3 regions of the Enterobacter sp. AC1 genome follow, and region 2 is predicted to be linked to each of the others. Evidence: predicted binding sites of a transcription regulator. Region 2 holds the regulator's gene; each other region holds the start of a gene.
What was found. Region 2 encodes PurR, which represses purine synthesis genes. Its sites were predicted from a motif close to CANGCAAACGTTTGCNTG; they were not measured.

Region 1 (2,272 bases), on a different contig from region 2:
CAGCTTTTTACGCAGCTCGTGCGCGTTGGTCAGGTTGCCGTTATGAGCAAGCGTGATGCCGTACGGTGAGTTGACGTAGAAAGGCTGTGCCTCAGAAGCGCTGGAACTGCCAGCAGTAGGATAACGAACGTGACCGATACCCATATTACCTTGCAGACGCTGCATATGGCGGGCTTCAAACACATCGTTTACCAGGCCATTCGCCTTGCGTAAACGGAAGCAGTTGTTTGCATCAATGGTGATGATACCCGCAGCATCCTGCCCACGGTGCTGAAGCACCGATAACGCGTCATAAATCGACTGGTTTACCGGCATGAAACCGGCGATACCGACAATACCGCACATTCGTCTTTTCCTCGTTAAGCCACATCTCAGGGTTTATGCCCTGGGCAAAAAACTCGACGAGCTTTGCAGATAGTCAAAGAACCATCTGATGATGAAGCTGAACTCTGGAATGAGCTGCGATTTTTGCCAGTCTTCGCTTTTGGAGAACCCGGTGAAGGTATCCAGGAAGAACAGGATCGCGGCCACAATCAGCACGCCTCGTAATGCCCCGAAACAGATCCCGAGCACCCTGTCCGTTCCTGACAGACCGGTTTTCTCGACCAGCTGACCTATCACGTAATTCACGATAGCGCCGACAATCAGCGTCGCGATAAACAGCACCGCGATGGCGATTCCATTTCGGACCAGTTCATCTTCAAAGCCCGTGAACCAGACAGACAGGTAAGTGTAGTAATGACTGGCGACAAAGAAAGCACAACCCCATGTCACCAGCGATAACGCTTCACGAACAAAGCCACGGATCAGGCTAACCAGACAGGAAAAACCAATCACCGCAATGATGGCGTAATCAATCCAGACCATATGTGTCCCACGATTTAACGCCCTGTCATCCAGTTCGGGGCGAATTCTAACAGAAAAAGAAAACGTTTGCGTAGGGATTTCCTTCCCCCGCGTAAATAAAAAAGGCGCTGAAAAAATGTTCAACGCCCCCTCACCCTAACCCTCTCCCCAAAGGGGAGAGGGGACTGTACGATGCAGTCTGTTACACGCTCACTCAGTGCGATTTTCACCCTCTCCCCTCTGGGGAGAGGGCCGGGGTGAGGGGCAGGTTTTTAGTTCGCGCTGTAGCTCATCACTACGCCGCTCAGGCCGGAGATCTGCTTCAGCTCGCCGAGCGAACCTTTCAGCTTGTCCTTAGACGCTTCTGGCCCCACGAGAATACGGGTAATTTTACCCTGCACCGGCGTGGTTGGTGAAGTGTAAACACGATATCCCGCACTGCGCAGTTTACCCACCACCTCATTGACTTTATCCGCATTTTTCAGCGCGCCCAGCTGTACTACGTAGGCTTTACCCGTTGGGGTAGCGGCCTCTTGTTGAGCCGGTTTCGCTGGCGGAGGCGTCTCTGACGCCGCGGCAAGCTGTTCTGCCGTTTTATCACGCTGCGGTTTCGGCTGCGGTTTGTCGACCGCCTTCGGTTTTTCAACAGGCTTAGGCTGCTCTACCGGCACAGGATCGATGTCGCTGTTGCTCGCTGCCGCCAGGCGAGACGGATCGAGCGACGGCGCTGCAGCATCGCCCGCACGCACCTCTTCCGCCGCACCTTCCGGTGGCTGAGCAGGAAGCGCCTGCGTCGCCGCCGGCAGCATATCCGGCTCATCGCGGTCACCCGGTTTAGGGACCAGCGGAATAGCGGCAAACTCATCCTGATAATGCTTTTTCTGCCCGTCGAGCAGACCCGGGAGAATAATCACCCCGAGCGCGACCAGCACAATGGTTCCTGTTAAACGGTTCTGAAACTTACTCGCCACCGGTTCTCCCCGCGTCCATCACTTCCATGACATGTGCCACCGTATGGAATGAACCACACACCAGCACGGTATCTTCTGGTTTAGCATCCGCCATCGCGGCATGCCAGGCCTGCGCCACGCTACTGTAGCTTGCGCCTTTGCCGAGATGCTCCATCAGCTGCTCAGCCGTCGCGCCGCGCGGCCCCTCCAGAGGAGCACAATACCAGCTATCGACCACACTCTCCATGCAGGCCAGCGTCCCGCCGATATCTTTATCATGAAGCATACCGATAACCGCCAGCACGCGCCCGGTTTTTGGTAACGATTTGAGACGTTCCGCGAGATACGCCGCCGCATGGGGGTTGTGCGCCACGTCCAGTATCAAACGCGGTGACTCGCTGACAATCTGGAAACGCCCGGGCAGAATCGCGTTCTGTATGCCGTCGCGGATCGCCTGCTCGCTGACCGCAAGGCCG
Region 2 (2,272 bases):
AATCGCCAGGGCCAGCAGGGGAAAATTGATTTTCATGCGTCAACTCCGGATGCCGTGTCATGTGATGACACAGAACAAAGAAGCCGAAAGCATGACATTAATCACAAAAAATGAGAAGTTAACAAAATGGCAAAAGATTTTTGCATGAGAAGTAACAATTGGGGCGATCGGGAGGGAGAACGCTCTCCCTCCGCGTAAATCAGTGCAGCGCAGCCGTCAGACCGGCAGCCACAATCAGAGCCAGCACAATAACGGTGGTGAACAGCGAAAACTTCAGATCGGAACTCATCAATTTTTCTCCTTTTAATCCCCCCACGAAAAGTGAGCCTGCTCATTTTTGCACAGTTTACGTCAAAAATCTTCCTGGATTTAAACTGATAAACACTTTACCTCTTCCCCTTTTCATCAAGATAGGACAAAATTCCACGCTAAATTTATTAGCGTACCGGCCATTGACCCCCTCCTGACGTCCCGTGTCGTTTTCCCGGCGTGCCGCAACTCAACATTGCGAAATAAGGGTGAGAGAAGGCAAACGTTTACCTTCAAGTATTTCAGGAGTTTAGGATATGGTCTGGAGTGACATTTAATGGCAACAATTAAAGACGTAGCAAAACGCGCAAACGTTTCCACTACAACCGTATCACATGTAATTAACAAAACCCGCTTCGTGGCGGAAGAGACGCGCAATGCCGTCTGGGCCGCGATCAAAGAGCTGCACTATTCGCCAAGTGCGGTCGCGCGAAGCCTCAAGGTTAATCACACCAAATCCATTGGATTGCTGGCCACCAGCAGTGAAGCGGCCTATTTTGCCGAGATCATTGAAGCGGTAGAGAAAAACTGCTTCCAGAAAGGCTATACCCTGATTCTGGGCAACGCGTGGAACAGCATTGAAAAACAGCGCGCCTACCTGTCGATGATGGCGCAAAAGCGCGTTGATGGCCTGCTGGTGATGTGTTCCGAGTATCCGGAGTCCGTACTGTCCATGCTCGAAGAGTATCGCCATATTCCGATGGTGGTGATGGACTGGGGCGAAGCGCGCGCGGACTTCACCGATTCCGTTATCGATAACGCCTTTGAAGGCGGCTATATGGCCGGTCGCTACCTGATCGAACGCGGTCACCGCGAGATTGGCGTGATCCCGGGTCCGCTGGAACGCAACACCGGCGCGGGCCGTCTGGCCGGTTTCATGAAAGCGATGGAAGAAGCGCTGATCAACGTGCCGGAAAACTGGATCGTGCAGGGCGACTTTGAGCCAGAATCGGGCTACCGTGCAATGCAGCAGATTGTTTCCCAGCAGCATCGTCCGACCGCAGTGTTCTGCGGAGGCGACATCATGGCCATGGGCGCGCTCTGCGCCGCCGATGAGCTGGGTCTGCGCGTACCGCAGGATATTTCCGTGATCGGGTATGACAACGTGCGTAACGCGCGCTACTTTACGCCAGCGTTGACCACCATTCACCAGCCGAAAGATTCGCTGGGCGAAACGGCCTTCAACATGCTGATGGACAGGATCGTCAACAAGCGTGAAGAGTCGCAGTCCATCGAAGTTCACCCGCGCCTTATCGAACGCCGTTCCGTTGCGGATGGTCCGTTCCGCGACTACCGTCGTTAATCGCTCTACGGGGCCAGCTACGCTGGCTCCCGTAACCACTCCCGGTTCAGCGTTTCGCTGTCTCCCAGATAATCCAAAAGCCAGGCCATGGCGGGCGAGACGTCATTTTGCTGCCAGGTGAGGCAGCAGGCCGCATCCGGGAAGGGATTCTCCAGCGTCAGTTCAACCCATTCTCCGGTATCGATCCTTGGGCGCGCAAAGTGCACGGGCACCATCGCGACGCACAGCCCGGCGCTGAGGCACGTCGCCGACGATTCCCAGTCAGGGGCCACCACCCGGCGCTGGTTATCCAGAAGCCAGGTGATACGCTTGGGCAATGAACGGGAGGTATCTTCCAGCACCAGCGACGGCCAGTTGCGTAGCGTATCGTCGCTCAACGGCCCTTCCATTGCCGCCAGCGGATGATCGCGAGCCACCACGCACTTCCAGCTCAGCATGCCCATATCGCGAAAGGCGTAACGCCCCCCGACCGGGATCGCCTGCGTTGCCCCAATCGCCATCTCTGCCCTGCCATCGGCCAGCGCATCCCAGACGCCGTTGAACACCTCCTGCGAGACCCGCAATTCGACGTCAGAAAAATGACGGTAGAAATCCACGATCATTTGCCGGGTGCGTTCCGGCTTAACGATGTTATCCACCGCGATGGAAAGATGTCCCCGC
Region 3 (2,272 bases), on a different contig from region 2:
TGGTGGCAACAACAGACGCACCGTGTGCCGGTGGGTTAGAGTAGTTCGCGCGAATAACCGATTTCATCTGGCTGAACGCGCGGTCAACGGTCTCTTCGTTTGCCGCAACCAGCGTACAGGCACCCACACGCTCATTGTACAGACCGAAGTTCTTGGAGTAGGAGCTGGCAACAATCAGCTCCTGATGCACGGCTGCGAACGCGCGCAGGCCTTCTGCATCTTCTTCCAGACCACGGGCGAAGCCCTGGTAGGCAAAGTCAAACAGCGGCAGCCAGCCTTTTTCTACGGACAGCTTCGCCAGGTGTTCCCACTGCTCAAGGGTCGGATCGATTCCGGTTGGGTTGTGGCAGCATCCGTGGAACAGCACCACGTCGCCTGACTGCGCTTCGCTCAGGCTTGCCAGCAGGCCGTCAAAGTCGAGAGAGTGGCTTGCCGCGTCGTAGTAGGCGTATTCGCGCACGTCCAGACCCGCGGAATTGAAGACGCTCTTGTGGTTCGGCCAGCTTGGATTGCTTACCCAGACGCGCTTCACAGAAGTGTTTTTCGCAAGGAAATCCGCCGCCACGCGCAGCGCGCCGGTACCGCCAGGGGTCTGCGCTGTACGGGCACGTTTGTCACTGACGATTGCGCTGCCTTTACCGAACAGCAGCTCCTGGGTGCAGCGACCAAATTCAGGGATACCATCAATACCGAGGTAGTTTTTGGTGGTTTCGTTTTCCAGCAGATACTGCTCAGCTTTCTTAACGCTGGTCAGTACCGGAGTTTTGCCGGTTTCATCTTTATATACACCAATACCCAGGTTGATTTTGCCAGGGCGGTCGTCGGCACGAAACAGATCGGCCAGGCCCAGAATCGGGTCGGCAGGAGCGGCGGTAATGTTCTCAAACATGACGAAGTTCCATTGTGATTACAGAAGTGAAATCCGCTATCAGGTTAACGGTAGATTTACAAAATGCCAACCGTTTGCGACGAAAAGCGTGCGGCTTTTCAAAAGTCGCCATTATTTTCTGTCAGGCATAAAAAAACAGGGCCGAAGCCCTGTTCATTAAGCATATAACAAAGTGGTGTTCTGATTAGAACTGGTAGGTAACAGCCATTGCAACCTGGTCGTCTTTACCGTTCACGATACCCACGCTACGAGAGTAGTCGGTGTCGTCGATCAGGTTCAGCTGGTAGTCAACATAGACGTTGAAGTTTTTGTTGAAGTAGTAAGTTGCACCCAGTTCAACAAATTTCTGCAGGTCAGCATCGCCGCCAGAGAAGGTGCCACGCTGTGACAGGTTTTTACCTTTAGACTGAACGTAGGCCACGGAAGGGCGCAGACCGAAGTCGAACTGGTACTGAGCGATCACTTCGAAGTTCTGAGTTTTGTTCGCGAATGAGCCGTCAGCTTCACGGGTCATGTTGCGGGTTTCAGCGTAGGTGGTTGCCAGGTAGATGTTGTTCGCATCGTATTTCGCGCCAACTGCCCATGCTTCAGCTTTGTCACCTTTACCGTCAGCGGTCTGCAAGTTAGTACGGTCAGAGTTGCTGTATGCACCGATCAGGCCGAAACCTTCGCCGAAATCATAACCCAGAGAGGTACCGAAACCGTCACCGTTAGCGGTTTTAACGTCGGTACGCTCGTTTTTGCCCTGATACTGCAGACCCAGGCTCAGACCATCAACCAGACCGAAGAAGTCAGAGTTGCGGTAGGTCAGCAGACCAGAGTTACGGCCGGTCATGAAGTTATCAGAGTAGTTAGCCCAGGTCATACCAGAGAAGGATGGGGCCATATCGGTGTAGGATTCTACATCGTATACGATACCGTAGTTACGGCCGTAGTCGATTGAACCTGCATCACCGGCTTTCAGACCAGCGAACGCCAGACGGGTACGCTGAGTCTGGTTGCTTTCTGCCTGGCTTGCCAGAGCACGGTATTCCCACTGACCGTAACCAGTCAGTTGGTCATTGATTTGAGTTTCACCTTTGAAACCGATCTGCGCATAGGTAGCGTCGTTGCTGTCGGTGTTGTCACCGGAGGTCACGAAGTCGTGCTCGCCAACCACTTTGCCGTACAGATCCAGTTTGTTGCCGTTTTTGTTATAGATTTCTGCAGCGTTAGCTGCACCGGCTACCAGCAGAGCAGGGATAACCACTGCCAGAATATTGCGCTTCATCATTATTTATTACCCTCATTGGTTTTTTTATGACACTCGCCACTGCCGTCAATAAATTCTGTCAATAAATATTTCCGGAACTATTGATGAGAGTTTGGTGTCTTTATGTATCT

Region 1: the regulator PurR is predicted to act here: its motif matches at 923-940, upstream of cvpA (colicin V production protein).
Region 3: the regulator PurR is predicted to act here: its motif matches at 953-970, upstream of M2433_RS08150 (amino acid aminotransferase).

The regions. Positions count from the first base shown of each region.
Region 1 is NZ_JBNDIZ010000003.1:491,054-493,325, forward strand. It holds gene purF (amidophosphoribosyltransferase) at 1-345, opposite strand, end outside; gene cvpA (colicin V production protein) at 379-867, opposite strand; gene dedD (cell division protein DedD) at 1,119-1,817, opposite strand; gene folC (bifunctional tetrahydrofolate synthase/dihydrofolate synthase) at 1,807-2,272, opposite strand, start outside.
Region 2 is NZ_JBNDIZ010000001.1:916,939-919,210, forward strand. It holds gene M2433_RS04360 (MFS transporter) at 1-36, opposite strand, end outside; gene M2433_RS04365 (YnhF family membrane protein) at 200-289, opposite strand; gene purR (HTH-type transcriptional repressor PurR) at 587-1,612, shown strand; gene punR (DNA-binding transcriptional activator PunR) at 1,630-2,272, opposite strand, start outside.
Region 3 is NZ_JBNDIZ010000002.1:701,704-703,975, forward strand. It holds gene M2433_RS08150 (amino acid aminotransferase) at 1-889, opposite strand, end outside; gene M2433_RS08155 (porin) at 1,074-2,162, opposite strand.